DNA from 3 places in the Thioclava sp. GXIMD4215 genome. Region 2 is predicted to be linked to each of the others. Evidence: riboswitches for the same ligand, from Rfam matches in the RefSeq annotation. Region 2 holds a riboswitch; each other region holds the start of a gene.
What was found. A riboswitch is a leader RNA that binds a small molecule or an ion and turns the genes downstream of it on or off. The one in region 2 is predicted to bind cobalamin.

Region 1: another riboswitch for cobalamin. It lies ahead of WDB86_RS02720 (energy-coupling factor ABC transporter permease); the one in region 2 lies ahead of WDB86_RS16535 (ABC transporter substrate-binding protein).
Region 3: another riboswitch for cobalamin. It lies ahead of WDB86_RS02655 (DUF1636 family protein); the one in region 2 lies ahead of WDB86_RS16535 (ABC transporter substrate-binding protein).

The regions. Positions count from the first base shown of each region.
Region 1 is NZ_CP149515.1:563,117-573,067, reverse strand. Features, by position in the region: gene WDB86_RS02745 (ATP-binding protein) at 1-493, opposite strand, end outside; gene WDB86_RS02740 (MBL fold metallo-hydrolase) at 535-1,431, shown strand; tRNA gene WDB86_RS02735 (tRNA-Asn) at 1,502-1,576, shown strand; tRNA gene WDB86_RS02730 (tRNA-Asn) at 1,613-1,687, shown strand; gene cobF (precorrin-6A synthase (deacetylating)) at 3,009-3,773, opposite strand; gene WDB86_RS02720 (energy-coupling factor ABC transporter permease) at 3,892-4,557, opposite strand; cobalamin riboswitch at 4,611-4,830, opposite strand; gene cobA (uroporphyrinogen-III C-methyltransferase) at 4,907-5,641, opposite strand; gene WDB86_RS02710 (cobyrinate a,c-diamide synthase) at 5,638-6,948, opposite strand; gene cobM (precorrin-4 C(11)-methyltransferase) at 6,945-7,730, opposite strand; gene WDB86_RS02700 (cobalamin biosynthesis protein) at 7,727-8,116, opposite strand; gene cbiE (precorrin-6y C5,15-methyltransferase (decarboxylating) subunit CbiE) at 8,113-9,303, opposite strand; gene WDB86_RS02690 (cobalt-precorrin-6A reductase) at 9,302-9,951, shown strand, end outside.
Region 2 is NZ_CP149516.1:479,627-489,577, reverse strand. Features, by position in the region: gene WDB86_RS14510 (ATP-binding protein) at 1-226, shown strand, start outside; gene rimK (30S ribosomal protein S6--L-glutamate ligase) at 398-1,771, shown strand; gene WDB86_RS16550 (cell wall hydrolase) at 1,796-2,302, opposite strand; gene WDB86_RS16545 (D-amino acid dehydrogenase) at 2,385-3,635, opposite strand; gene WDB86_RS16540 (FUSC family protein) at 3,769-5,787, opposite strand; cobalamin riboswitch at 6,035-6,233, shown strand; gene WDB86_RS16535 (ABC transporter substrate-binding protein) at 6,334-7,362, shown strand; gene WDB86_RS16530 (FecCD family ABC transporter permease) at 7,383-8,390, shown strand; gene WDB86_RS16525 (ABC transporter ATP-binding protein) at 8,390-9,151, shown strand; gene WDB86_RS16520 (pseudoazurin) at 9,162-9,596, shown strand.
Region 3 is NZ_CP149515.1:548,603-558,553, forward strand. Features, by position in the region: gene cobU (bifunctional adenosylcobinamide kinase/adenosylcobinamide-phosphate guanylyltransferase) at 1-268, opposite strand, end outside; gene WDB86_RS02625 (histidine phosphatase family protein) at 317-901, shown strand; gene WDB86_RS02630 (propanediol utilization protein) at 913-1,791, shown strand; gene cbiB (adenosylcobinamide-phosphate synthase CbiB) at 1,791-2,729, shown strand; gene cobD (threonine-phosphate decarboxylase CobD) at 2,757-3,731, shown strand; gene WDB86_RS02645 (cobyric acid synthase) at 3,711-5,156, opposite strand; gene cobO (cob(I)yrinic acid a,c-diamide adenosyltransferase) at 5,468-6,106, opposite strand; cobalamin riboswitch at 6,145-6,356, shown strand; gene WDB86_RS02655 (DUF1636 family protein) at 6,447-6,815, shown strand; gene cobW (cobalamin biosynthesis protein CobW) at 6,819-7,862, shown strand; gene cobN (cobaltochelatase subunit CobN) at 7,866-9,951, shown strand, end outside.

The DNA of each region.
Region 1 (9,951 bases), on a different replicon from region 2:
GCACAAGAAGCTGATGCGGGTTCGACGCAGAGGCCCTTTGACGGGAAAAGTCTATCTTCATCAGACCTTTGTCGGTTGAAACCCACAGCACCACCCGATCCCCGTCCGTCAGATCGATGGCCCGCACCGGACGGACAAGCTGGTGCAGAACGTCCATGACCACCAATCCGGTCAGGTCATAGAACTTGCGATGGTCGCCGCGTGTCTCGTCGAGAATCGCGGGCAGATCGGTGGTCATCTGCAAAGGTGTCCCGAGGCGCTCCACCTCGGCCCGCGCGGCGGACAGATCGGGGGCCTCATCCACGGCATCAATCAGCAGGTCGATTTCCAGCAGCATCGAGCCGGTCATCTGCTCGGTCACACGCTCGAAATGGCGCTGGATAAAGACAATAGATACCACAAGCTGGATCGTAACGATCGGCAGCAGGAGGATCAGCGCGCCGCGACCATAGAGCCCGCGCGGCATCATTTGTTTCAGCCACTGGAATTTCATGCCAAAACCGTAGCGAGCAGCCGCAGAAAGGGAAAGCCAAGATGCCGTGTTCCGACGAAAATAATGGCACCACGGGAGCCTATGGCATCCGCCACGTGCTGGCCCCCAATCCCTCGCCGATGACACAGAACGGCACCAACAGCTATCTGCTGGGGCAAGGCGATGTGGCGGTGATCGATCCGGGGCCGCTGGATGAGGCCCATCTTGCGGCGATTCTGGCGGCGCTGGGTCCGGATGAGCGGATCACCCATATTCTGGTGACCCATGCCCATCTTGATCATAGCGCCGGTGCCAGGGCGCTTGCCGCGAAAACGGGCGCGGCCACCTATGGATTCGGGGCGCCCCAAGCGGGTCGAAGCGCTTTGATGCAGCGATTGGCCGAGGAAGGCCAGCTTGGAGGGGGCGAAGGTATCGATCATGACTTCCTACCCGACCACAATCTGGCAGATGGGGCGCAGATCACTGTGGGCGGGGCAAGAATCACCGCCCATCACACACCGGGTCATTTCAGCAACCATCTGAGTTTCGAATTCGGCACGACGGTGTTTAGCGGTGATGTCGTCATGGGCTGGACCTCGACGGTGATCTCTCCCCCCGATGGCGATCTGGCCTCCTATTTCGCCGCGCTCGACCGGCTCGAGTCACTTGCCCCGCACCAGCTTCTGGCCGGACATGGCGCGCCAATCCTTGCCCCGCGCAAACGGATCGGCCAGTTGCGCGCCCATCGCCTTGCCCGCCATGCCCAGATTACCGAGGCCACACACGCAGACCCCGTCTGCGCCACAACGCTCGCGCGGCAGATCTATGGCGATCTGCCCCCCCGCATCCTGCAAGCCGCAACCCGGAATTGTCTGGCCCATCTCATTGACATGATGGAAAAAGATGAGCTTTCGGTGGCAGGTCCCATCACCGATCAGGCGATTTTTCAACGAAGATGAATTTCTGCCAAAAAAACGTCATTTAGCCTCTTGCATGCCCGAAAACCCGTCGCTATACAGCGCCACATGTTCCGGCGTAGCTCAGCGGTAGAGCAGTTGACTGTTAATCAATTGGTCGTAGGTTCGATCCCTACCGCCGGAGCCAACATCCCGTCATCTGGGTCAAGATGAAATACCGTGTTCCGGCGTAGCTCAGCGGTAGAGCAGTTGACTGTTAATCAATTGGTCGTAGGTTCGATCCCTACCGCCGGAGCCATTCTTTCAAGAATGAATTATAAAACAGAGTGTTAGAAAATTTTCTTCACTCTCTTTTTCATTAATTCGACCTCTGTGCCCACGCATGCGTCCCTTTCGTCCGCTATTGGCAATAGCAATGCGTGGTGTCTCACTATCGTAAAACTGGACTCTCACAATCTGGATGGCGCCCGAAACTCGTGCGAAGAAAAGAGGATCCGAGGTCCGCGAGAGGCTGATGGTAATCCGCTGCAATACGCCGACCGTCGACATGAACTCTTGGCCTGCGACACTGATCACGCCCGCAGCGTCACAGGCCGTGATGACTTCGACAGTGTCAACAGTGTCATAGACTTCGCAGAATATCATAACGACAGGATCAGTCGTGGTGGAACGGGTCCACATAGGCACCAAGGCGAAGCTGCCGAATGCCTACCCTGCACACTCACGTCAGGTCAGTAGGTTTCGTAAGCAGCACCGTCATCATACCCGTTACTGCCGACAATCGCATCAGCAGTTGCGATAACGCCCGTCAGGCACTTCGACATGACATAGGAGACGATGTGCTTTCGACGGGAGCGGACACCCCGCTGCCATCCGTCGTACACCCGCCCGTGAAACTGTCACCGACAGACATCACCTTGCACCGACAGGCCACCAGTAGCGTACGGTCTTTGCGAGGGTGAATTTCACGGGGGGCTTCTTAAGGGGGATTGGGGCAATTCGGGGAAGCGCACAAACCGCCGCCGAGGAGCTCGGAAGCCGAACGGGCTCAAAGCGGATGTTCGCCCTCGGCGGTCAGAGCGCAAAGGACGGCGGGACCTGCACTAGCAGAAGGCGGGGGATCGGCCCTGTTATGGTTGGAAAAAGAAATCCAATATGTTTTGATCAGTATATTGGGTATATTTATCCCCTTAGCACAACTACGTGTAATTGTCTTATGATATCTCCGCATATCGCCTGCGCGCAAATGCGGATTGTGCGTTAGGCAGATCAATTTATAAAACGGCCTAGCTTACGAAAGTAGGCTGAAAGCGTAACGAGTTTCCTTTTAATCCGGATACTGTTCGAAAATCCGGTTGCTTGGCTTCGGGATCGGCTCCGCTCGTTCCAGAAGTGGATGCCCTTTCGATGACGCGGCCAAGTACAGTGGCGTGTTTTACGAGTGCAGGTTCTCAGGGTTCGTACCGTTGGGCCAGTCGGTCCGCGGTATCGACCTTTTCCTGATCCTTCCGATATGCGTCCTTCAGATATGCGGTGTCGAGCGCGGTTCGAGCGTGGCCCATGCCAGGCAGGGACCATGCGCCTATCGCCCGGGGGCGATAGTTTCCCGCCTTTCTGCCTCAGGCGCTGTGCCGTGTTTTGCGCATCAGATAGATATCCATGATCCAGCCGTGGGTTCTGCGGGCCTCGGCGCGGGTCTTCATGATCTGCGGTGCCATGCGCGAGAGCGGGCCGCTCAGGCGGATTTCTTCTTTCATACCGGCATAGGCGGACCACCAGATCTCGAGACCTTCCGGGTCGAGAGCCTCGAAGGCTCCGCCCTGATCCAGCATTACGACAACTGTCCCGATGCCTTCGGGCCAGCCCTCCTGGCGCAGCTTGCGTCCGGTGGTGATGGCCACGGCCGCGCCGATTTCGTTCAGCGGGATCGCGTGGCCCGCAGTCATCGCCTGTATCGCGGTGATCCCGGGCACAACGCTCAGCTCGAGCGGGGTAGCGCGCGCCACCCTTTCGGCAATGCGCAGGGTGCTGTCGTAAAGCGACGGATCGCCCCAGACCAGAAACCCCGCGCGCCCGCCTTTTGGCAAGGCCGCGTGCAATTCGCGCTCCCAGATGCGGGCAATGTCGTCATGCCAGTCATCGACCCTGCGACGGTAATCGGGTTGGGCGGGGTCGCGCACCGGCAACCGGAATTCGCGCAACTGTGGCCCCTGCGTGCCGGTGACCCTGGCACAGATCGCGCGGCGCGCTTCGGCCAGATCGTCTTTCCCGGGGCCCTTGAGCGGGATCAGGATCACATCGCAGGCCCTGATCGCGTCAATGGCCTGCAAGGTCAGATGGTCAGGATTACCGGCCCCGATCCCGATCAGCGACAGATGGAACATCCTACTCCCCCGAAAGATGAAAAGCGCGCCCCTTGCGGAACGCGCCTTGTCTTTAACAGGTTGGAACGGGGCTCACCAGTTCTTCGCCCCGTTTCTTCCGCGAAACCGTCGCGCGGCCTCAGGCGGTATAGACCCGCGAAAGCACGAAACGGTTGCGCCCGATCGCCTTGGCACCGGCCAGAACGGCCAGATCGATCAGCGGCTCCAGCAGGATCACCGACATATAGGCAATGCCGAAGGTCGCCACATTTGCCAAAGACGCCGCCGAGACGCCCTCGCCATAAAGGACCCAGAACGCGACCCAGGCGACAACGCCCCCCTGATAGGCGGTCGAAAGTGCCAGCGCCTGACGATAGGTGATATCGGCATAGGCCGTGTGAGGCGCGATGAGACGTTTGGCCAGTGCCGAAAGCGCAAAAAGCGGGACCAGCAGCGTGGTGACGTTCATGAAATATTGCGGCAGATCGAAGGGGGCAAAGAACAGCCCCTGCAGCAGCAGCCCCATTGCCAGACCGATGGCCGCCGGCACAAGGCCCAAAGTCAGGAACAGCGTCGAGCCCAGAATCAGGTGGACTTCGGACACGCCGACCGCGTGATGCGGAAAGACTTCGAAAAACACGAAAACGGCAGCGGTGGCCGCAACGGCGCGTGCAAGCGTGACCGGCAGGTCGCCAAGATGGAGGGTTTTGATCGCCTCGCGGGTGACATAGGTGGCCGCGCCTGCGGCGGTGGCATAGCTCAGAAACAGTTTGGCGCCCGTAACGACGCCCGGTTCGATATGCATAGCGGTATCTCCCTGCCGTCGACCCCGACGGCGTGATTGATGGAACAGACAGGGCTTGCGCCCCGACGCACGGCAGGTCTCCTGACTTGCGGTTCATCGCCATCGCGCCGCCTTCCCCCGATTTCGGACCGGAGTGGCTGTCAGGCGCGGACTCGCCGCTTACAGTTGCGGGGGCAGTTCCGGATTTGGCGCCTGATGGCTACACCGCACCGGATTCCCTTTTCATCCGGCAACACCTCTTGGCTGCCGGAAACCGTCTCTCCGGTTTTGAATAAGCAAAGGGCTCAGGTCAATAAGACCTAAGCCCCGAGCGAAAATTTTTTCTCTATAGCTGTCTCGGATTCGCGTCTCAGGCGGGGGCAAGCGCCCCGTAAAAGATCAATGCCGGTTTTTGCGACACGGCTCCGGCGGATAGTTCCGCCGTTATCTTGGCCGCCAGCGCGCGCATCGTGCCGCGCCAGATCACCTCGTCTGGATGGGAAATCGATTCGGCCATCAGCGCCGGAGTGTCCAGATCCAGCCCCGCCTCGGCCAGCCGCTCGGACAGCGCAACAAAGGTCCGGCGTGCCATATAGACCGCCGTAACGGCCTGTGGATCGGCCAGCGCGGCCATATTCATCTCGTCGGGCAGCGCCCCCGTGACATCATGGCCGGTGACAAATTGCAGCCGCCGCGCCGTCAACCGCCGTGTCAGCGGGATTTGCGCCGCCGCTGCCGCCGAAGAGGCCGCCGTCACCCCGGGAACGATCTCGAAGGCGATCCCCGCCGCACGGCAGGCGGCCAGTTCTTCTTCCAGCCGCCCGAAAATACCGCAATCGCCGGATTTCAGCCGCACCACCTTGCCGCCGCTGCGGGCATGGTCGACCAGAAGGCGGCTGACATGGTCCTGTTTCGGCGAGGGGCGCCCTGCCCGCTTGCCAACGCCGATCAGGTCACAATCGGGGCGTGCAAGATCAAGGATCGGTCCGGCAGAGAGATCATCGAACAGGATGGCGTCGGCCTGCCGGATACGGTCGGCGGCGCGCAGGGTCAAAAGCTCCGGATCCCCCGGACCCGACGAGACGAAACTGACGAAACCGCTCATGCGACCTCCGAAATCAGGTGAAAGAATGTCCCGCTGACATAGCCCCTGCGCGAGCCGGTTTCCACCACCGATGCACCCGCCGCATCCACCACCTCGGCCAAAGGCAGATCGGGTTGCGCGAGGATGGTCGAGAAATGGAACTCGTGCCCGCGCAGCTTTTGGCCTGCCGCCAGACCGGGGATGGGCGCGGCCAAGGTGGCCAGCCGGTAGCCCAGATGCATCTTGCGCGCCGCATAGGATGTCTCGAGCCCCAGCAATCCTGCCATCTGGTGGCGGTGCCCGTCCTTATCGACAAGCCCTTGCCCCAACACCATATAGCCGCCGCATTCGCCATGCACGGGGCGGGTTCCGGCCAAGGCCGTCAGACCCGCCAGAAAACGCCCGTTCGCAGCCAGACGCCCTGCATGCAATTCGGGATAACCACCGGGCAGCCAGACGCAATCGGCGCTTGGGTCGGGGGCCTCATCCGCCAGCGGCGAGAAGGGCATGATCTCGGCCCCTGCGGCGCGCCATCCTGTTACAAGATGCGGATAGAGAAAGGAAAATGCCTGATCCTGCGCAAGCGCGATGCGTTGTCCGGGCGGGGGAACGGGGCGTCCGGCCCCTGCGGGACATTGCGTCGGTGCGGCCAGTTCACGGATCTGCGCCAGATCCAGATGGGCGGTCACCAGATCAGCCATCGCGTCAATCTGTGTCTCAAGCTCGGGGCGCTCGCTGGCCTGAACCAGCCCCAGATGGCGCGAGGGCATTTCAAGCCCCCTGACCCGCGGCAGGCAGCCCAGACAGGGCACAGCCGCTGCGGCCAGACCCTCGCGCACCATCGCCTCGTGACGCGGGCTGGCCACGCGGTTGACCACCACGCCCGCCACCCGCACATCGGCGCGCAGCCGTGCAAAGCCCAAGGCCACCGCGCCGACCGATTGTGCCTGGCCGGATGCATCGATCACCAGCACCACGGGCCAGCCTGTCAGCGCCGACAGATCCGCCGCCGTCCCGCGCGCCGTAGCCCCGATCGCGGCGACCCCGTCAAACAACCCCATCGCGCCTTCCGCGATCACCAGATCGGCCCCCTGCGCAGTGGCGATGATCTGCCCCATCAGCCCCGTCGGCATCGCCCAGCTGTCAAGATTGGCCGAGGCCATGCCCGAGGCCGCATGATGAAAGCCCGGATCGATGTAATCCGGCCCCGCCTTGAACGGGCGGACCACCACGCCCGCCCGCCGGAAGGCGCGGAGCAAGCCCAATGTCAGCGTGGTTTTGCCAGTGCCCGATCCGGTGGCCGAGACGATCAGCCCGTCGGGGATCATTCCTGCCCCTCCGGAAAGCGCGGCGCGGTGCCCACGGGGCGGTAGCGGCGGTCGTAATCGCCCGCGTAAAGGCAGCTCTCGGCAAAGCCTTCCTGCGCAAGGCTCCGCCCCACCAGAATAAGTGCCGTGCGCCCGCGCAGCCCGTCACTGGCGGCAATCACCTCGCCCAGATGCGAGCGCAGGATCTGCTGGTCGGGCCAGCTTGCGCGCCAGACCACGGCCACCGGACAATCCGCCCCGTAAAACGGGGTCAGCCGCGCGACGACCTCGTCAAGCACATGCACCGACAGATGGATCGCCAAGGTCGCGCCGCTGCGTGCAAAGGTTTCCAGCGTCTCGTTTTCCGGCATGGGCGAGGCGCGGCCCGAGGTGCGCGTCAGCACCAGCGATTGCGCGACACCGGGCAGGGTCAGTTCGGTTTCAAGTGCCGCCGCCGCCGCCGCAAAGCTGGGCACGCCGGGGCAGATCTCGTAGGGGATGGCCTCGGCACGCAGACGGCGCAGCTGTTCGCCCATCGCCGACCAGATCGACAGATCCCCCGAATGAAGCCGCGCCACATCCTGCCCGGCCTGATGCGCCTTACGGAGTTCGGCGATGATCTCGTCCAGTGACAGCGGAGCGGTATTGATGATCCGCGCGCCGCTCGGGCAATGCGCCAGCAGCGCCTCGGGCACCAGCGATCCGGCATAGAGGCAGACCGGACAGGCGGCAATCAGATCGCGCCCGCGCAAGGTAATCAGGTCGGCGGCCCCCGGGCCCGCGCCGATGAAATAAACGGTCATTCCTTCTTCTCTCCCTTCAGGCTGTCGGCAAGGGCGGTCGTCATTGTGCCGCAGGGCGAGATAGCCCTTGGCTGCACGATCCGCGCCTCCGGCCCTGCCGCCACAAGCGCCAGTGCCTCGGCCACCGAGCCGGTGCCGAACCTCTCGGCCACGCGGGCCGAATATGTGGGGGTCGCAACCCCGTTCAAACGGCTGCGCGCAATCAGGCAGACCGGCAAACCAGCGGCTTGCACGGCCTGAAGCACGGTCTGAAGCGCGGGATGATCGGCCTTATCCGCAAGGATCGCCAGCATATCGGGCGCAGCTTCGCGGGCGGCATCAAGAAGCGCCGCGAGGGCCGCGCTTTCGGCACGCGATTGCAGCCCCACTCCCAGCACCCGCGTCATCTGATGGCACTCCATTGCAGGATCGGTCGTGCCCTGTTCCAGCCACGCATGCGCCCCAGCGGTGCCTCTTCGGCCAGTTCGACCCGCAGCAGATGCCCGCCACATTCGGCCTGAAGCGCCAGATACAGCGCCTCGCTTTCCAGCGTCACCGCATTGCCCACCAGACGTGTGCCTGCGGGTATCCGCGCCCAAAGCGCTTCGAACCCTTCGCGCGACAGCCCGCCGCCGATAAAAACGGCATCGGGGGCGGCAGATGGCAGGGTCTGGGGCCACTGCCCTTCATGGATATCGATACGGTGCTCGACACCGAATTGCGCGGCGTTCTGTCCAATCTGCGCCAGCCTGTCCGGGCGCGGCTCCAGCGCGCTGGCCTGCCCGCCTGCCAAAGCCCATTCCACCGAGATAGAGCCACATCCCGCCCCCAGATCCCAGAGCCTTTCGCCCATACGCGGGGCCAGCGCCGAAAGCGTCAGCGCCCGAACGGGGCGTTTGGTGATCTGGCCGTGATGGGTGAAAAGATCATCGGGCAGGCCGAAGCCACGCGGCAGGCCCCGCCCGCCCGCAACGGCAATCGCCACCAGAACCGGTGCGCCGAAATGACCTGCCACCTGATCGGCGCGCATCCGGTGACGGCGCTCTCTCGGCCCCCCCAGCGCCTCGAAGACCGTCAGCTCCGACGCCCCGAAGCCCAAGCCCGTCAGATAGGCCCCGAGGTCGGGCACCTGTGCACCGCCGCGCAACGTCACGACCAGCTTCGCGCCCTGCTGCAAATCCGCGCGCATGCGGGCCAGCGGGGCGGCATGCAGACCGAAGCTTGTCACCTCTTCCAGCCGCCAGCCCAGCCGCGCCGCAGCCCATGACACCGACGAGACCGCCGGATGGCAGATCCAGTCCTGCGGCGACAGATGGCGCACCAGAGATCCGCCCGCCCCGTGCCAGAACGGATCGCCCGACGCCAGAACCACCACCTCCAGATCTGCGGGCCGTCCCTCGCGCAGCGCTAGAACGGGGGCCAGATCGAAGGGGATCGGCCACGCGCGCCCGCGCGCCCCCGCCCCCACCAACTCCAGATGGCGCGGCCCGCCGAAAATGACCGCCGCGCGTGCCAGAATTTCGCGGCTTGCATCCGACAGTCCCGCTGGTCCATCCTCGCCCAAACCGATTATGTGCAGCCAAGGCTTACCCATGTCCCGTATCCTTCTTCTGGGTGGCACCACCGAAGCCGCTGAAATGGCGCGCCTTCTGGCTGTTTCGGGCCAGAGCGCGGTGTATTCCTATGCCGGTCGCACCCGCGCGCCGGTGGCGCAGCCGCTGCCGCTTCGGGTGGGCGGATTTGGCGGTATCGAAGGGCTGCGCCACTATCTGCGGCACGAGACCATCACCCATGTCATCGACGCGACCCATCCTTTTGCCGCGCAGATGAGCCGCCACGCCCTGCATGCCTGTGCGGCAGAATCTGTGCAACTGTGCAGCTTCGAGCGGCTGCCCTGGCAGGCGGGGCCGCGCGACCGCTGGCGATCCGTGCCCGATATGGAAGCCGCCGCCGCCGCGCTGCCTGCCACGCCCGGCCGCATTTTTCTGGCGATCGGACGGCAGAACCTTGCGGTTTTCGCTGGGGCGCCCCAGCATCATTACCTGCTGCGTCTTGTCGATCCGCCCACAGATCCGCTGCCGCTGCCCGATGCGCAGGTCGTGCTGGCACGCGGACCGTTCGAGACGGCGCAGGATCTGGCTCTGATGTCCAAGCATTGCATCACGCTTGTGGTGGCCAAAAACGCCGGAGGACGCGGGGCGGAAGCCAAAATCGAGGCGGCCCGCCAGTTGCAGATTCCGGT
Region 2 (9,951 bases):
ATCGGCAGGGATTCTGGGCCTGCAAAAGCTGCACAAGCTTCTGAAGATCCATGAAAATGCAGCGCGCGCCGAAGAGAAAGAGACCCTCTCGCAGCAGATGGAGGATCTGCTGGATCTTTGGGTGCGGGTCGAAGAGCTGATACAGGGGGCGGCGGCACGGACGGCAGGCTGGTCCGGCGCCTCGGAGACGCCGCTTGCGCGCACGGGGTCGAAGCTCTTGCACTAAGGGGGAACGCGCCTGTGAGGCGCAGGATCGTGTGGTGCGGGGCTCTTGCGTTGCGCCTGATTGATCGCTAGAGGCGGCGCGGAAGAGGCTGTTCGAGGATGGCCTCTTTTGTCATACGGGCGTCTTCTTCCCTGTGGCATGTTTTCACAAAATGCGCGAAAGGGTTGGCTGATGGCAAAGACGCCGTTGCAAATGGGGTGGGAAGAATGGCTGTCGCTGCCCGATCTCGGTGTGTCGGCCATTCTCGCCAAGGTGGATACGGGCGCGCGCACCTCTGCCTTGCACGCATCGGAGATTACGCTGAGCGGTCCGGCAGATGCGCCGTTGGTGCAGTTTACCCTGCATCCGGTGCCCGATAATGACGCGATTGCCATCCGCTGCGAGACGCCGCTACTGGACCGGCGCGAGGTGACGTCTTCCAATGGTGAGACCGAGCAGCGCTATGTCATCGGCACCACGGTGGCGGTGGATGGCGAAAGCTGGCCGATCGAGATCACGCTGACCGACCGTAGCACAATGGCTAGCCGGATGTTGCTGGGCCGTCAGGCCCTGCGCGATCATGTGACGGTGCTGCCTGCCGTGCGCCGTCTGCAACCCGAATTGAACTATGCCGCCTATGAGACGCTGGCCGCCGATGCGCAAAGCCGCCCCAGCCTGCGCATCGCCATCCTGACCCGCGAAGACAATTATACGACCCAGCGTCTGGTGGATGAGGGACGCGCGCGGGGCCATAAGGTCGATGCGATCGACACGACGCGCTGCTATATGGCGATCAATACGCTGGCGCCGGAAATTTACTATGACGGGCGCAAGCTGCCCCGCTATGATGTGGTGATCCCGCGGATCGGGGCCACGATTACTCCTTACGGCGCTGCCGTTCTGCGGCAGTTCGAAACCCTGGGCACCTATTGTGTGAACGGGTCTCACGGGATCATGGCCTCGCGCGACAAGCTCTGGGCGCATCAGATACTGGCAAGCGCGGGGATCGGCATGCCCGATACGGCCTTTGCAGCCTCGCCCAAGGACACGACGAATCTGATCGAGCTGGTGGGCGGCGCGCCGCTGATCGTGAAGCTTCTGGCATCGACGCAGGGCAAGGGGGTCGTTCTGGCCGAGACCCGCAAAGCGGCGGAAAGCGTGATTTCTGCGTTTCGCGGCCTGAAGGCGAATTTTCTGGTGCAGCATTTCGTGCGCGAAGCCGCAGGGGAAGACATCCGCTGTCTGGTGATCGGGGGCAAGGTTGTTGCCGCGATGAAGCGCAAGGGGGCCGAGGGGGATTTCCGCTCCAACCTGCATCAGGGCGGCACCGGCGAGGCGGTGAAGATCACCACGCAGGAAAGGCGGATGGCGGTCAAGGCGGCGCGCAGCTTCGGGCTGGGTATCGCGGGGGTTGACCTGTTGCGGGCGAAAGACGGGCCGAAAGTGCTGGAGGTCAATTCCTCGCCGGGATTTCAGGGCATCGAAACCGTCGCCAACAAAAACCTTGCCGAGCTGCTGTATCGGGAAATCGAGGCCCGTAAGGGGCGGGTGGTTGGGCTGGCCTAAGGCCGCCCCCGCCGTTTTAGGGTCTCAATAGCCGGTTATGCCTTCCAAAGGCGGCAGCGGGCTGGCATTCACAACGTTTTCCGGACGACGTTTTTGATAGAAGGCATTGCCGCCGGTGGTCAGCACATAATCGATATTGTTATAAGAGGCGCGATAGCTGGCGGTATGGAAATATTGCGCGTTCTGGATATAGGGGTGACGCTCTCCGCGCAGCACGGCGCGGGCGGCCTCGCGCAGATAGGGGGCCGAGCGGGTGTCCATCTTGCGCGACATGATCCCGCGGGCAAACTGGTTTTTCTGGCTGACGACACCGCAGACGGTGTTCGGGAAATCCGGTGACTTCACACGGTTCATCACCACGCTGCCCACGGCCACCATGCCATCGCGGCTGGAGCGGTTGGATTCGAAATACATGGCGCGTTCCATGCATTCCTCCGGCGTGGCCCGATGGCCAAGCCCGCATCCGGACAGAAATCCGGCACAGGTCAGTGTGAAGACCACAAAAAACGGGGAAGCGGCGCGTTGGGGCAAGGTGGTTTTCCGTATGAAAGCAGTCCAGAACCTGCCGGATAATTTACGTCGGCCCGCTATCGGGACGCAAGCGGTGCAACGATTATTTTCGCACCTTGTAGGGGGCTGCGGAAATCGGGCTCGGGGTGCCGCTGACCAGATCGGCCAGCAAAGCTGCCGCGCCTGCGGCCATTGTCCAGCCGAACGTCCCGTGACCGGCATTGACATAAAGCCCCGCAAGGGCGGTCTCTGCGATGAACGGCAGATTGGTCGGTGTGGTGGGGCGCTGACCGGCCCAGAATTGCGCCTCTTCGGCCACATAGCTGTCGGGGAACAGGCTTGCCAGCGACAGGCGCAGGGTTTCCAGATGGCGTCGGGTCAGCCCTTGTCGCCCGCCTGCAATCTCGGCGATGCCCCCCACGCGGATCGTGTTCTCCAGCCGTGTCAGCGCCACTTTATAGGTGTCATCCAGCACGGTGGATTGCGGCCCGTAGGCAGGTATGCGCAGCGGCACCGTCATCGAATAGCCCTTGAGCGCGGCAATCGGCAGGTCCAGCCCCAGCGGGGCCAGCAGGGCTGGTGTCTCGTGACCGGTGCAGAGCACCACCCGTTCGGCGCGCAGCGCCTCGCCCTGTTGGTCCAGCGCCCCTCTCACATGGCCGTTTTCCACCAGAAGGCCGGAAACAGGGGTGTTATAGCGGATCTCGCCGCCCCGTGCGACAAAGGCGGCGGCAAGCTGTCTGGTAAAAAGGCAGCAGTCACCGGTTTCGTCCTGCGGCATGTAAAGCCCGCTGACGGGCGGTGTTTCGGCCCGTTCCAGCCCCGGTTCCCTGGCAAGGCAGCCCGCGCGGTCCAGCACCTCGTAGGGGATCTCGCGCTGATCCAGATAGTCGGTATGCAGGCGCAGATCCGTCAGGCTGACGGGATGGCGGAACAGTTGCAATGTCCCGCCAAAGCGCTGTGCATAGTGCAGTGGCACAGTGTCGCGAAGGCGGGCCATCATCGCCTGACTATAGACCGACAGGGCCATCATGGCCTGAATATTGGCCGTGTAGCATCTTGCGCGGCACTGGCGCAGGCTGGCCAGCATCCAGCGCAGATCACGGCGCGACAGAGGGGGGGATATCGCGAAAGGCGTGTGGGTCCGTAACAGCCATCTGGGCAGTTTGCGCCAGATTTTGGGGGCGGGCCAGGGCGCGGTATAGCCGGGGGTGATCATCCCCGCATTGGCGTGGGATGTGCCCTCGGCGGCGGTGCTTTGGCGCTCGATCAGGCAGACATCATGGCCTTGCTCTTGCAGCGCCCATGCGCTGGTCGTGCCGATCACACCTGCCCCGATCACCAGAATTCTCATCGCCCTTGCCCCAGATATCCGCGGTTTCTCGGGCGTATCTTCGCCTCCGGCGGGCCGATGGCGAGAGAAATCCGGCGTGATCGCCGGATTTGCAGGGAGAGGGTCGGACGTTTGCCTAGCAAAAAGGCGCCGCTCAGGCTTTCAGATAGAGGTCAAGCCGGTTTTGCAGCAACTCAAGCGCCTTGCGCAGGTCCGTGGGCGAGGTCTGCGCGGGCAAAGCGGGCAGGGAGGCATCGCCCGCATGGCGGATGGCATCGGCGAAAGACTGCGCGGTCTGCCGGAGCAGATGCTCTTTCTCGGGATCGGCTTCGGGCGAGATCAGCGCATGGGTGGTCACCGCCCCCGCCAGCACCCGCAATGCCCCCAGAACATCGCCCGCCGCGTCCAACTGGTCGGCACCGCGCCGCCCTTCCATCAGCTTGCGCTGGCGGATGGTCTCGGCATTGGTGCTTTCCAGTCCGGCCTGACGACGCAGCGCATCGACCGGCTCGGGCAGGCTCGTGCTGCCCACGGCGGCGGCGGCATAATCCATATTCGCCTGCACGGCCTGCGCCAGAATATCGCGGAAATGCGGCTCGGCACGTCCGGGCCAGAGGGTCGCCCCAACGACAAAGGCGATGACCGACCCCAGAATATTGTCCAGCGCCCGCGAGAGGGCAATGCCGTGATTGGGCATGACCAGCTCGGTCACCAGCACGAAGAGCGCGCTGACCCCGATGGTGAAGATCGTATAATTGACCCGTTTGAACGCGATGGTGATTGCGGATGTCGGGATAATGACGGCCAGAAGGGGCAGTTGCCCCGGCGACAGGGCCAACAGGCCAGCGGCAAAAAGCCCGCCCGTAATCGAGCCGAGCACCCGTTCCAGCATGCGCGGCCATGTGGTCGAGAGCGCGGGCTGCAGCACCACGATGGTGGCCATCGTGGCCCAGTAGAAATACTTCATCTCCAGCGCCACACAGACCAGATAGGTCACCACCACTGCCACCGTCAGACGCAGGGCATGGCGCAAGGTCGCATCGGGGATCTGCCGCCAGCTGGGGCGCGGTGTGCCGTCCTGCTGCGGCGCGCTGCCCGACAGGCTGTCGCCGCGCAGATGTTCGGCAAAACGCAGGAAGGCTTCGGCCAGATTGCGCACCACGGCCTGACTGCGCGCACCGGCGCGGTCGGCGGCGCGGGCAAGGTCTTCGGCTTCCCAGACCAGCCGCTCGGGATGGGGATGGCGGGTCATGGATTGCATCTGCGCCTCGCTGAGCAGGGCGCCGATACGGGCCAACTGTTCGCGAAGGGGGGCTTCTTCCTCGGGGCTCAACGGATCGCTCAGCATATGGTCAAGGGCAATCATGGACGCAAAGATCCGGTCGGCGCTGCCCAGTTCTGCCATGAACTGAGTATGGCCATTGCCCAGACCAAGGATCGTGCCGCGCGCGCGTTCGATGGCGGCCCGCAGCGCGCGACGGTATTCGGGTTCTGCCGCCCCGAGGATCTCTTCGCGGCCCAGACGTGCGGCCATGGCGCTGTTCATCTCGGCCAGACGGGTGAAGACCGAAGCGATCGCGCGCCGTGCCGGCCCCTGCGAACGCAGTTTCCAGATCCAGAAACTGAACACCAGCGCCCAGATCCCGCCCACGAGGAACGCCCCCGCCAGATGGAGCGAGGCGACCGGATCATTGGGAAACCCGACGGCGACCCCGCCCACCACACAGATGAGCGTGCCCGATTGGGCCCCGCTTGGTCCGAAGATGCCGCCCAATGCCGGCAGGAAGATCAGCGGGATCAGCGTCAGGCTGGCATAAAGCGGGCCAAGCCCCGCGCTGGCCGCACCGAGAAAGGCGGCAAGGGTTCCGGCGGCCACGAAGGCGCCCATTGCGCGGATACGGGTCCGGTCGCGCCCGCCCGGATCGCAGAGGCAGACCCAGAACGCTGCGAATGCCGCCCAAAGCAGCTTCGGCTCGCCGCTGGCGGCGGCGGTCAGCACCATCACCGCAAAGGCCAGCGAGGCGCGCAACCCTTCGGCGACACCAATGAATTCCGGCACCATGCCGATGGAATATCCCTCGAGCCGCCGCGCCATACGGTAGATCAGCGAACGATGGGCGGCGGGAGACGGCGGCCTGCCATTCTCCGGTCCGGTAAAAAGCGGCGAGGCCATGCGCGGAATGCTCCCTTTAGGCTTTAGGCAGTCTTGCTGCCATTTTAGGCTGCAAGCGCGGGGAATTAAATGGGCAAAACTGTCGCGCAGGGACTGGGAGGGTCGGGCTGGCCTTGGTGCAACAGCTGGCGGTTCGGGACGGATTGCGCGCAAGAGCCCCTTGCGGGCGGCTCCTTTCGGCATTTGGCGCCAGAGAGGGGCATCGTGCAGTTGGGGGCTTTGGCCGCTTGACCTCGGGGCGCGGGGGTGACAAACACATCGCGTCGGTATCCGAGAGGATATAATAGGGAATCCGCCCCGTGGGACTACGGGAACCGGAACTGCCCCCGCAACTGTAGGCGAAGAGCCGGACCGGAATCCACTGAGGCAGGCATTGACTGCTTTGGGAAGGGCGGTCTGGCGATGAGGCGCCAGTCAGGAGACCTGCCGACATCGGATTTTCAAACCGGACGGGGTGTGTCGGTGGGTTGTCTCCCTTCGCCCTGCGTGGCGGCGGATCCGTCATCCCATATGGTGCTTTCCGGTCCTTCTGAAGGAATTGGGCATATGAGATTGATTTTACCGGCCGGTCTGGCACTGCTTTTGGGCAGCACGCCGCTTTGGGCGCAAACGCCAGCACAGACGGGGGCTACGCAGTATCCGCTGGTGCTGGAAAATTGCGGCAAACGCCTCACGATCGAGGCGGCACCGGAACGCGCGGTGACGATCGGACAGTCGGCGACCGAGATCCTCTATTCGCTGGGGCTGGCAGGAAAGGTCAAGGGCACCTCGGTGTGGTTCAATCCGGTGCTGCCGCAATTTGCCGATGTCAATGCGACGATCCCGCGTCTGTCCGATAACGATCCCAGTTTCGAGAGTGTTCTGGCGCAGAAGCCGGATCTTGTGGCGGTGCAATATGAATGGCATGTCGGGCCGAGCGGTATTGTCGGCACGCGCGAGATGTTCGACGATGTCGGGGTCAACACCTATATCATGCCCGCCGATTGCGACACCAAGGACAATTCGACCGGTGGCGACGGCACGCGGGTCGGGGCCTTTGCCCCCGAGCAGGTCTATAAAGGGATCACCCAGCTTGCCGAGATTTTCAACGTGCAGCCCGCAGGCCGGACATTGGTATCGGCGTTGCAGGCGACAGAGGCCCAAGCCGTGGCGCGCGCGCAGGCGCTGGACCTGCCCGAAGGTCTGTCGGCCGTTTTCTGGTTCTCCTCGGCGGATCTGGAGCTGGACCCCTATGTGGCCGGTCGTCTTGGTGCGCCGGGCTATATGATGGGTAAACTCGGCATCCGTAATGTGATCGAGTCGGACGAGGAATGGCCTACCGTCGGCTGGGAGACCATTGCCAAAGCGGATCCGGATGTGATCGTGATCGCCAAAATGGACCGGCGCCGCTTCCCCGCCGATGATGTCGCGGCCAAGATGGACTTTCTGAAGACCGACCCTGTGGCAAGCCAGATGAAAGCCGTGCGGGAGGGGCATATCGTGGTGATGGATGCCCATGCGATGAGCGCGACCATGCGCAGCATCTACGGGCTCGACAGCCTGTCGCAAGCGCTTTCGGATATGACCTTCGAATGAGCGCCTCCGCCGCGCCTTGGATGGTCTGGGGGGGCATCGCGCTGGTCCTTGCGGGCACTGTGCTGACAGGGGCGGCCATTGGCGAGACCCGCCTACCGCTGGCCACCGTCTATAAGGTTCTGGCCAATCATCTGTGGCAGGCGGGCTATCCGCTGGACCGCATCGATGCCGGTATCATCTGGAGCTACCGTCTGCCCCGCGCCATTGTCGCCGCCAGTTGCGGGGCGGGGCTGGCCTTGACGGGGGTGGTCTTGCAGGCGCTTTTGCGGAACCCTCTGGCCGATCCCTATCTGATGGGGCTTTCGGCAGGGGCTTCGACCGGTGCGGTGCTTGTCAGCGTGGCGGGTATCGGCGCGGGCGCCGTGTCGATGTCGGCGGGGGCATTGGTCGGGGCGCTGGCCGCCTTCGGGGCGGTGGTGGCGCTGGCCCATGCCATTCCGGGCGGCGGGCGCGGCAATCAGGGGGCGGCGGCCATCATTCTGGCGGGGATCGCGGGGAGCCAGATGTTCAACGCGCTCACCGCCTTCATCATTGCCCGCTCGGCCAATGCCGAACAGGCGCGCGGCATCATGTTCTGGCTGATGGGCAATCTGTCGGGCGTGCGCTGGGAGGACGTGGCCCCGGCGGTCTTTGTGACCTGTCTGGGCGTCGGGCTATGCCTTTGGTACCGGCGTGCACTGGATGCCTTTACCTTCGGTGCCGAGAGCGCGGCCTCGTTGGGGGTGGATATCCGCAGGACGCGCGGCTTGCTGATCACGGTCACAGCGGTGATGGTGGGGGTTCTGGTGGCCAAAGTGGGGGCGATCGGCTTTGTCGGGCTGGTGGTTCCGCATGCGATGCGCTTTCTGGTCGGTACCCGCCACCAGCGCCTTGTGCCGGCCTCGGCGCTGGCGGGGGCGGTGTTTCTGGTGGCGGCGGATATTCTGGCCCGCATCATCGTTCCGGGGCAGGTGCTGCCCATCGGTGTGGTGACGGCGCTGGTCGGGGCACCGGCCTTTGCGCTGATCCTGATGCGGGGCGCGCGCTGATGGTTCTGCATCTCGAGAATGTTTGCGCCAAGGCGCATCGCACGCCGCTGCTGCACGCGATCACCCTGCAACTGGAGCCGGGGGAATGTCTGGGCCTGATCGGCCCGAACGGGTCGGGGAAATCCACCCTGATGCGGCTTATGGCGGGCTTGGGCAAACCCGCCTCGGGCGAGATCCGTTTTGGCGGAGTGCCATTGCACAGGATCTCGGCACGGGCGCGGGCGCAGCAGATCGCCTTTGTCGAACAGCAGGCGGAAACCACCGACCGTCTGCGGGTGCGCGAAGCGGTCGAATTGGGACGCATCCCCTTTCTGTCGCCCTTGCGGGGCTGGACCGCGCAGGACGACGCGCATGTGGCCAAGGCCTTGGCGGCGCTGGATATGCAGGGCATGGAGGACCGTCTCTGGCATAGCCTGTCGGGGGGCGAGAGGCAGCGGGTGCATATCGCGCGGGCATTGGCGCAGACCCCCGAGTTACTGCTTCTGGACGAGCCGACAAACCATCTGGATATCCGCCATCAACTGGCTCTTATGGGCTTGGTGCGGGCATTGCCGGTGACGCGGGTGATCGCGCTGCATGATCTCAATCAGGCGTTCGGCTGCGATAGGGTCGCCTTGCTGGAGCACGGTCGACTGCGCGCGATCGGCCCCCCGTCCGAGGTCCTGACGCTGGACCATCTGCGCGGCTGCTTCGGGGTCGAGGCGCAGCATATCCGCGATCCGGACGGCAGGCCCTTGCTGCATTTTATACAGGCATTATGAGGATAGTATATTGAAATATTGTGCAATTATTGGATGTATCGCGGTGGCGGCGCTGCTGTTGCCCGATGCCGTGATGGCCGAGACCCATGAGGTCAAGATGCTGAACCGCGGCGCGGGAGGGGCAATGGTCTATGAGCCGGATCATCTGACAATCGCCCTTGGCGACAGCGTGCATTTCGTGCCCACACAAAAGGGCCATAACGCGGCTTCGATCAAGGAAATGCTCCCCGAAGGCGCAACCCCGTTTCTGGGGCCGCTCTCGAAAGAAGAGACCGTGCGCTTTGATGTGGCGGGGCGCTATGGCATCAAATGCACGCCGCACTACGCGATGGGAATGGTCATGGTGATCGATGTCGGGGAAACGGTCGACCCCTTGCCCCAGACCCTGCCCGAAACCATTCCGCGCCGCGCCAGAGAGCGTTTCGAGGAGATCCTGTCACGCTAGTCATGGACGGAAAGCGGGATTGGCCCTGACAGGTTGGCTGGCGTCAAGCGGAGGCAATCCGCTTGGCGCTTTTGTGTACGTATGGGGCCTTTGGTTTCTCTGCCGCGAGAGGGATCAGCGCGAAATGGTTAAATTACAGTTAAAACATGAGATGAGGATTTTACCATAGAGCATTGAAACATCTTTATTTTACTGAATTCCCGCCGATTTCCTTCAAGGCGCATATCTGTTCATTTCCTGCATGAAGACCGTCAGGCAAGTTGTTATTAAAAAAATGTAAACCCCGACATGTGCCGCGCGAAAAGATGTATTCAGCATTGGACAATTTGTCCAATGCCGCGCCTTGCGCTGCGGG
Region 3 (9,951 bases), on a different replicon from region 2:
TCAGCCACATGGTCAGGCAATCGACAAGGCGCGGGGCGGTGCCATCTGTCTCGCGCAGGGCTCGGGCAAGATCGATCGGGGCTTCGATATCGCGCCAGCCCGTCACGCGGCGGGCACGGTGTTCATCGACACGCTCCTGTGTCTCGTCGTCCCAGATTCGGGCGGTGGCAATATAGATCGCGGGAGAGCCAAGGCGCTGTGCCTGCTCCTCTGCAAGGCGGGATTTGCCCGAACGGGCCCCGCCGGTCATTAGTATGATCTTGCTCATCGAGCGATGACAAAGCAGAAAAGGGCTGAAAAGCAAAGAGGAAGATTCATGTCGATCACGCCCGCGTCAGAGGCGACCGAGCTGGTTCTGATCCGGCACGCGCCTGTTATCGGGGATGGCTGCGTCTATGGGCGGCGCGATCTGGCAGCCTGCCTTCCCGCGCCCGAGCAGCTGGCGCGGGTCGCCCTGACGGTGGGGGCGGTGGACCGGATCGTGGCCAGTCCCGCGCTACGCTGCCAGCAGACAGCCAAAGCGCTTTGGCCCACAGAACCGATCACCCTGAACGCCGATCTGTGGGAGCAGGATCTGGGGGCATGGGAAGGGCGCGCCTATGCCGAGCTGCCCGATCTGGGGCCGCTGCCGCTAAAGGATCTGGCGGCGCATCGCCCCCCTGACGGGGAAAGCTTTCTGGATCTGGGGCAGCGGGTCATCCGCGCGATCGACACGCTCGCGGCGTCACCGGGGCGGATTGCGGTGGTCGCCCATGCGGGCAGTATCCGTGCGGTTCTGGGCTGGGCCACAGGCGCGCTGCAGGGTGGATTGCGCTTTGGCATCGACCCTTTGTCGCTCAGCCATGTGACAGTCCTGCGGCCCGAGGGAGCGGTGATTACCGCCGTGAACCGATGCGTCTGAGCGACCGCCCGATGCCGCGCCACGCCGCCGTTCGGGTCAGTGGCCATTTCGGGGAATTCCTGCAGGGGCGGCTCGGGCCTTCAGGGCCGGTGGCGCTGGTGTCGGTGCCTTGTGCGCCACTACAGGCGGTGCTTTCGGTGCAGCCGTCCCGCGTCTTCGGGCTGCATGATCCGATGCGGCTTTTGCCACGTGACGCGCTGCGCCGGCTTGGACAGTTGCTGCGCCCGCTACGGGGTGGCCCGCTACGGGGGGGCAGGCTTCCGGGGCGGCTAAGGCTGGCCACCAATATGCTGCCCGGCGCGGGGACGGGGGCCTCGACTGCGGCCTTGGTGGCGGTGATTCGCTATCTGGCCCCCTGGCTGGCCCCGCAGGAGGTCATGCGGATCTGCTGGCAGATCGAGGGGGCAACCGACCCGCTGGCCTTTGTCGAACCCACAGCGCAGCTTTGGGCCTCGCGCTTGGGGCAGGGGCTGGTGCCGCTTCCGGCCCCGCCGCCGATGCGCATCATTGGCGGGCTCTGGGGTGGGCCCGAACGGACCGATCCGGCAGATAGCCGCTTTGCCGATCTCTGCGATCTGGTGCCACAATGGCACGGCGCGGCGCAGCGGGGCGACTTGCCGGAGATTGCCCGTCTGGCATCGTTGAGTGCGGCGCGCACGGCAGCCATCCGGGGCCCGACCGCCGATCCTACCGCAGAGATTGCAAGCCAGCTTTCCTGCCTCGGCTATCTGCGCGCGCATACCGGTTCTGCCCGTGGGCTGATCCTCGAGCGGACGGCGCCGCCTGCGCAACGTCAGGCGGCACATGACAAATTGCGTGCGGCAGGATATGGGCGGGTGATGGAATTCACCCTTGGGGCCATGTCGCCGCAAGACGGGCGGAGAGAATGATGACAGGCGCGCTTTTGATGGTGATCGGGCTGGTGGCGGATGGCCTCTTTGGCTGGCCGCAGGCCGTGTTCCGCCGCATCGGTCATCCGGTCACATGGATCGGGGCCCTGATCAGCGCGCTCGAGCCGCGTCTGAACCGGTGCCACTGGTCCGACCGGCAGCGGTTCTGGGGCGGGGTGACGACCTCTGTTCTGGTGATCGGGGTCACCACGGGCATGGCCTGTCTGGTGCAATGGATGCTGCCCGAGACGTGGATCGGCACGCTTTTGCTGGGGCTATGCGCGTGGCCGCTGATCGCGGCGCGTTCGATGTATAGCCATGTGGCCGCTGTGGCGCGCCCGCTTTGTGCGGGCGATCTGCCGCAGGCACGGATTGCGGTGTCGATGATCGTCGGGCGCGATCCCTCCCGTCTGGACAGGGCGGGGGTCGCCCGTGCCGCCCTCGAGAGCCTCGCCGAGAACACCTCCGACGGGATTGTGGCACCGGTCTTCTGGGGTGTCGTGCTGGGCCTGCCGGGGATTGCGGCCTATAAGGCGATCAATACGCTGGATTCCATGATCGGCCATCGCAACGCGCGGTATGAGTGGTTTGGCAAATTTGCGGCGCGGCTGGATGATCTGGTCAATCTTGCGCCTGCACGGCTGAGCGGGGGACTTTTTGCGCTGGTTTCCGCGCCGATGCGCGCGCTGCGGGTGATGCGCCGTGATGCGGGGCTGCATCGTTCGCCCAATGCGGGCTGGCCCGAAGCCGCTTTGGCCGCAGGGCTTCAGGTGCGCCTGTCCGGTCCGCGCATCTATGGCACCCATATGGCCGACGAGCCTTTCGTGAATGCCGCGGCCCCCGATCCCGTGCCGCAGGATCTGCAACGCGGATTGCGGCTTTATCTGCGGGCGATGGGGCTTATGGGGCTCTGTCTTCTTGCTCTGGCCTTTGTCTGAAACGGCCCCTGTTCTGAAAGGTATCCTATGCGCGATCACGGCGGAAATCTCGATCAGGCGATGGCCATATTCGGGGGCGATGACTGGATCGATCTCTCGACCGGCATCAATCGCGTGCCTTATCCCGTGCTCGCGCTGCCGTCGCAGGCCTATACCGATCTGCCGACGCGCAGCGCGATGGAGGGCCTTCTGGCCGTGGCGCGCCGGACCTATGGCCTGAAAGAGGCCGCGATTGCCGCGCTGGCCGGTGCGCAGGCCGCCATCCAGACCCTGCCGCATATCATCGGCGGGCCGAAACGGGCGCGGGTGCTTGGCCCTACCTATAACGAACATGCTGCCAGCCTGCGACAGGCGGGCTGGGAGGTGCAGGAGGTCACCACGATCGCAGAGCTGCACGGGGCCGATCTGGCGGTTGTGGTCAACCCCAACAACCCCGACGGGCAGAGCCATCCCGCCACGACATTGCTGGCGCTGCGTCAGGAGGTCGGCGCGCTGGTGGTCGATGAAAGCTTTGCCGATCCGCGCCCCGATCTGTCAGTGGTGGCCCATCTTGGTGCGCCGGATCTGTTCGTGCTGCGGTCCTTCGGGAAATTCTACGGTCTGGCCGGGCTGCGCTTGGGTTTCGTGCTGGGGGCAGAGGCCCAGATTGCGCAGATCCGGCAGATGGCGGGTCCGTGGCCGGTTTGCGGTGCGGCGCTGGCGATCGGGCAGCAGGCGCTGGCCGATACCCGCTGGCAGCAACAGACCTGCGCGCGGCTGCATGAGGATGTCATCCGTATGGACAGCCTCGCACAGCGCGCGGGCTGGCAATGGGCGGGCGGGGCCGAACTGTTCCGGCTATACGAGACCCCCGATGCCACAGGCGCGCAGACCCGCCTCGCGTGTGCCCGCATCTGGAGCCGGATTTTCCCGTGGCATCCGCGCTGGATCAGGCTGGGCCTGCCCGGTTCCGCGCAGGAATGGGCACGGCTGGAGGCGGTCCTAACGGGCGAGGGCCAGTAGCCCCGCCACATCCAGATGCGCTTCCAGATGGTCGGCAAGCCGGTCAAGCGTCGCCTCGACCAGCGCGCCGTGATTCATGCCGCTAGACTGTGCCCCCAGCGCGCGCAGCCATGCGCTGCGGAACCCGTCATCACCGAACATCCCGTGCAGATAGCTGCCGCTGACCCGTCCATCCGCCGATATCGCCCCCTCGGGCGTGCCCTCGACATAGGCAAAGGGGCGCGCCCTATCGGGGCCATCACTGCGCCCGATATGGATTTCATAGCCGGAAAACATCGCGCCCGAGGCGGCATGACGGGCGCTGACGCGGGTCAGGCGCTTTTGCGCCACCATCTGCGTATCGACCTCCAGAAAGCCCAGCCCCGCCTCGGTGCCCGCAGGCCCTTCCAGCCCGTGCGGGTCCTGAATGCTGCGGCCAAGCATCTGGTATCCCCCGCAAATCCCCAGAATATGCCCGCCGCGCCGCAGATGAGCCTGCAGGTCGATATCCCAGCCTTGCGCGCGCAGGAAGGCCAGATCGCCGCGCGTCGATTTCGATCCGGGCAGAATCACCAGATCGGTGTCTCCGGGTAGGGCCTGACCGGCCCGCAGGATCGAGACCTGAACCGAAGGCTCCTGCATCAGGGGGTCGAGATCATCGAAATTGGCAATGCGCGACAGCCCCAGACAGACCACTTTCAGCCCCGCCCCTTGCGAGACTTTCGGCAGGTCCAGCGCATCCTCGGCAGGGAGGCGACCGGCCTCGGCAAACCACGGCAGAACGCCGAACCCGCGCCATCCGGTACGTGTCTCGATCAGCCGATAGCCCTCATCGAAAAGCCGTGGATCTCCGCGGAACTTGTTGATCAGGAAGCCGGCAATCTGCGCCGCATCCTGCGCGGACAGAACGGCCTGCGTGCCCACGATCTGCGCGATGACCCCGCCGCGGTCAATATCGCCCGCCAGCACCACCGGCACATCCGCGGCACAGGCAAAGCCCATATTGGCAATGTCATTGGCGCGCAGATTGACCTCGGCAGGGCTGCCCGCGCCCTCGACGATCACCAGATCATGGCGGGCGCGCAAACGGTTGAAACTGTCCAGAACCGCGCCCATCAGGGACGGTTTCAGCGCGGCATAGTCCCGCGCACGCACGGTGGTCAGGCGCTGGCCCTGCACCACGACCTGCGATCCCGTCTCGCTTTCGGGCTTGAGCAGGACAGGGTTCATATCGGTGACGGGCTCCAGCCCGCATGCCAGTGCCTGAAGCGCCTGCGCCCGACCGATTTCGCCACCATCCGCCGTGACCGCAGCGTTATTGGACATGTTCTGCGGCTTGAACGGGGCCACCGTCAGCCCGCGCCGCCGTGCGGCCCTGCAAAGCCCCGCCACCAGCATCGATTTGCCGACATTGGAGCCCGCGCCCTGAATCATCAGCGCCACCATCACGCAGCCCTCCGGCCTGTCACGTCACGCTGCGCCGCGCCAGGGCAGCCCCGTCCCCAAGCCGCCGAGCACGGGCGGGACTGCACCGCATCTCGACCAAGACAGTGGCAGCTGGCTTCGGGAAATGCGGTGCGCCCACCTTCTGCCAGCTTCGGGACCCTGCCGAATGTGGCAGGAGCATCATGGCGTAACATCGTTAAAATAACCTTGTTTTCCCTCATCCCGAAAGCCCCGCATATAAACTGGTCCGGCAGGGCTTCCAAAGGACGATGCGTCAAGCAAGCCTTTTCGCAAAAACGGCCCGCGATCGTTCAGAATTCCACGCCTTTCTGGCCCTTGATCCCCGAGCGGAACGGGTGCTTGACCAAGGTCATCTCGGTGACCAGATCGGCGACCTCGATCAGCGCGTCCTTGGCATTGCGCCCCGTCAGCGCCACATGGGTCATCGGCGGTTTCTCGTCGCGCAGGAAGGTCACGACCTCGTCGATATCCAGATAGTCATAGCGCAGCGCGATATTGATCTCGTCCAGCAGCACGAAACGGATTTCCGGATTGCGGATCAGCTCTTTCGCTTTTTCCCACCCGCGCTTGGCCATCGCGACATCTCGGGCGCGGTCCTGCGTTTCCCAGGTAAAACCTTCCCCCATCGCGTAGAACTGGCAGATATTGGAGAAATGCTCTTCGATCAGACGACGTTCGCCCGTATCCCATGCGCCCTTGATGAACTGCACGACAGCGCAGGGCATTTCATGGGCGATACAGCGCAAGATCATCCCGAAACCGGCAGAGGATTTGCCCTTACCTGCGCCGGTATTGACGATGATCAGACCTTTTTCGCCTTCCTTGGTGGCCATGATCTTGTCACGGGCGGCCTTCTTCTTGGCCATCTTGCTGGCATGGCGGTCGGCCATATCTTCGGGCGAGGGGGTCGTTTGCGATGTCTCGGGCATCGGGATCTCCTTCCTTGACAAAGGCGGGGCACTCACGTCTTTTAGCCCTGCGTTCAGGTTCCTGTCTATGACAGGTGAAAAGGGAATGCGATAGGGACGGTGCGACACGGTCCCAAGCGCAGCCGCCCCCGCGACCGTGACCGAAGAGGCCGCATGCCACTGGAGCCATCCGGGAAGGCGCGACCGGCAGGAGGAGTCTCTCTTCCTGACTTCGCAAGCCGGGAGACCTGCCTGAGACGCGGATGAGAACGGGCGATCGGGGTGTGTCGTGGCCGGACGGAAGGGGAAACCGGTGGTTTCGGCTTTCGGCCAGTGCTATGCGCCCTGTAAGGGAGAGCATATGACAGATGTAACCGTGACAATCTGCACCACCTGCCGCCGCGCAGGGGACGAGGCCGATCCGCGTCCGGGAACGCGGTTGCATCAGGCGCTGCAGCACGCCGACCTGCCGCAGGGCGTAAAGGTGCGGGCTGCCGAATGTCTTTCGGCCTGCACGCGGTCCTGTTCGATGATTCTGGCCGGCGGGGCGCAGCGTTGGACCTATGTCTATGGCGATCTCGATCCCGATCTGCATCTTGAGGATATCCTTAGCGGGATCCGCGCCTATAAGGACACCACCGATGGTCTGGTGCCTTGGCGCGCACGCCCGGTAATCTTTCGCAAACAATCCATTGCGCGTATTCCGCCGCAAAATGATCCGCAGGAGTGATCAATGACCAATCTCGCAAAGGTTCCGGTAACGGTTGTCACAGGGTTTCTGGGCGCGGGCAAAACCACGCTGATCCGCCATCTGATGCAAAACCCGCAAGGCCGCCGTCTGGCCGTGCTGGTCAATGAATTCGGCACCGCAGGGGTGGATGGGGATATCCTCAAATCCTGCGCCGATGAAAACTGCCCCGAGAATAACATCCTCGAACTGGCCAATGGCTGCATCTGCTGCACCGTGGCCGATGAATTCATTCCCACCATCGAACGCCTACTGGCGCTGCCTGAAACCCCCGACCATATCCTGATCGAGACCTCGGGGTTGGCGCTGCCCAAACCGCTTCTGAAAGCCTTCGACTGGCCTGCGATCCGTTCGCGGATCACGGTGGACGGGGTGATCGCGCTGGCGGATGCCGAGGCTGTCGCCTCCGGCCAGTTCGCGCCCGATCTGGGAGCGGTCGATGCACAGCGCGCCGCCGATCCCTCGCTTGATCATGAAACGCCGCTGTCGGAGGTCTTCGAGGACCAGATCGCCTGCGCCGATATCGTGCTTCTGTCCAAAGCCGATCTGGCGGGCGAAGAGGGGCTGGCAAAAGCCCGTGCCGTCATCGAGGCCGAGGCCCCGCGCAAGCTGCCGATCCTGCCGATGACCGAAGGCGAAATCGACCCGCAGGTTATCTTGGGGCTGAATGCGGCGGCGGAAGACGACCTTGAGGCGCGCCCGTCCCATCATGACGGCCACCACGACCATGAACATGACGATTTCGACACGATTGTCGTGGATCTGGGCGAGATCGAGGATATCGCAGGGCTTGAGGCACGCATGATCGCGATGGCGGGGGATCTCAATATCCTGCGGATGAAAGGCTATCTGGCGGTGAAGGGCAAGCCGATGCGCTATCTGGTGCAGGCGGTGGGCACCCGCCTGCGCGGCCAGTTCGACCAGCCTTGGGGCAGCCGTCCGCGTGCCTCGCAGCTGGTGGTGATTGCCGAGCATGATCATATCGACCGTGCGGCGATCGAAACCGCTTTGGGACTGGTATCGGCCTAAATCATGCATGTCGTCTTTCGCGAAACTCACGGGCTTGATCAATCCGATCAGCCGCAGGATCTGGCGCAGGCCCCTGCGGATCTGGTGGTGCTGTCCTTTTCCGATAGTGATCTGGGCGCGTTCGCGGCAGGCTGGAAACGTGCGCAGGGGGGCAGCCCGCTGCCCTCTTGCCGACTGGCCAATCTGGTCGCGCTGAAACATCCGCTTTCGGTCGATACCTATGTCGAACAGACCCTTTCGGGGGCGAAGGGCGTGCTTGTGCGGTTGATTGGTGGCGAAAGCTACTGGCCTTACGGGCTGGCCTGCCTGCAGGATCTGGCGCGGCGCAAGGGCATCGCACTGGCGGTCCTGCCTGCGGACGGGCGCGAGGATGCGCGCCTTGATGCGCTTTCCACGCTGCCGGTCTCGACATTGCGGCGCTTGCAGGCGCTGTGCGATGCGGGCGGGGCGGTGGCCGCACAGGCCGCGCTGGCCCAGCTTGCTCTGGCTGCGGGGCTGTATGCGGGGCCGGTGGCGGGGCTGAAATCGGTGCCCGATTACGGGTTCTACCTGCCCGAAAAGGGCGTTATTGCGCCGCCCGAGGACACCGGGCCGGTGGCCTTTGTGACCTTCTACCGGTCCTATCTGACGGCGGCCGATACCGCCCCTGTCGATGCCTTGATCGAAGCGCTTCGGGCGCGGGGATTTGCAGCTTTCGGGGTCTTTGTGCCCTCCCTGAAAGCGGCGGGTGTGCCGGATTGGCTGCGCGGTGAGATTGCGCGGCTCAAACCGGTTGCAGTCGTCAATGCCACCGCGTTTTCGGCGCAGGGTGCCGAAGGTGGCTCGCCCTTGGATCAGGCCGATGTGCCGGTGGTGCAGGTGGCGCTTTCCACCGCGCAGCGCCGCGATTGGGCCGCCTCCGAGCGCGGTCTCGCCCCTTCGGATCTGGCGATGCATGTTGTACTGCCCGAGGTGGATGGCCGCCTGTTTGGTGGCGTGATCTCGTTCAAAAGCCCCGGCAAACGCGATCCGGATCTACAATATTCCCGTTTCGCCCATCGCCCCGATCTGGGGCGGGTCGCGCAGGTTGCCGAACGGGTTCTGGCGCTGTATCGGCTCGGTCAGATGCCTGCCGCGCAAAAACGTCTGGCCTTCGTGCTTTCGACCTATCCGGGCAAGAGCTACCAGATTGCCCATGCGGTGGGGCTGGATGCCTTGGCCTCGGTGGAACATCTGGTGGCGACGCTTGCGGAAGAGGGATATCCCCTGACCAAAGTCAGCGATCTGGGCGCCGTCTTGCAGCATGCCGTGCTGCACTATTCGCTGGATGACTACCGGCTGGCGCTGGCCAATCTGCCCGACAGTCTGCGCGATGATCTGGCCGAGGCATGGGGTGCCCCCGAGGATGACCCCGCCTGCCGCAACGGGCAGTTCCGGTTTCCGGCGATCCGCTGTGGTAAGGGGGTCGTGGCTTTGCAGCCCGAACGCGCCGATCGTGCCTCGCGCGAGACGGATTATCACGATCTGTCACGCGTGCCACGTCATGCCTATGTGGCCTTCTATCTCTGGCTGCGTGGCCAGACCGATGCGGTCCTCCATATGGGCGCACATGGCACGGTTGAATGGCTTCCCGGGAAATCTGTCGCCTTATCAGAAGCTTGCTGGCCAGAGGCCCTGCTGGCCGCCTGTCCTGTCATCTATCCGTTTATCGTGAATGATCCGGGCGAGGCCGCACAGGCCAAGCGTCGCATCGGCGCTGTAACGATTGGCCATGTGCCGCCGCCCTTGGCGCAGACCGCGATGCCTGAAAGCCTGATGCGGCTGGAGGCGTTGATGGATGAATATTCCACCGCCGACGGGTTGGACCCCGCCCGCCGCGACCGCCTTATTGCCGATATCCGTGCCGAGGCACAGGGGCGCGGGGTAGAGGCCGATCTGGGGATCGCAGAGGCCGCCTCGGCCGCCGAGGCGATCACCCGCCTGGATGCGTTCGTCTGCGACATCAAGGAAAGCCAATATGCCGAAGGGCTGCATGTGTTTGGCACCGGTGCCTGCGGCACGGCGGAGACGCAAGGGGTGATCCGCGCGCTGGCGGGGCGTTTCGTGCCGC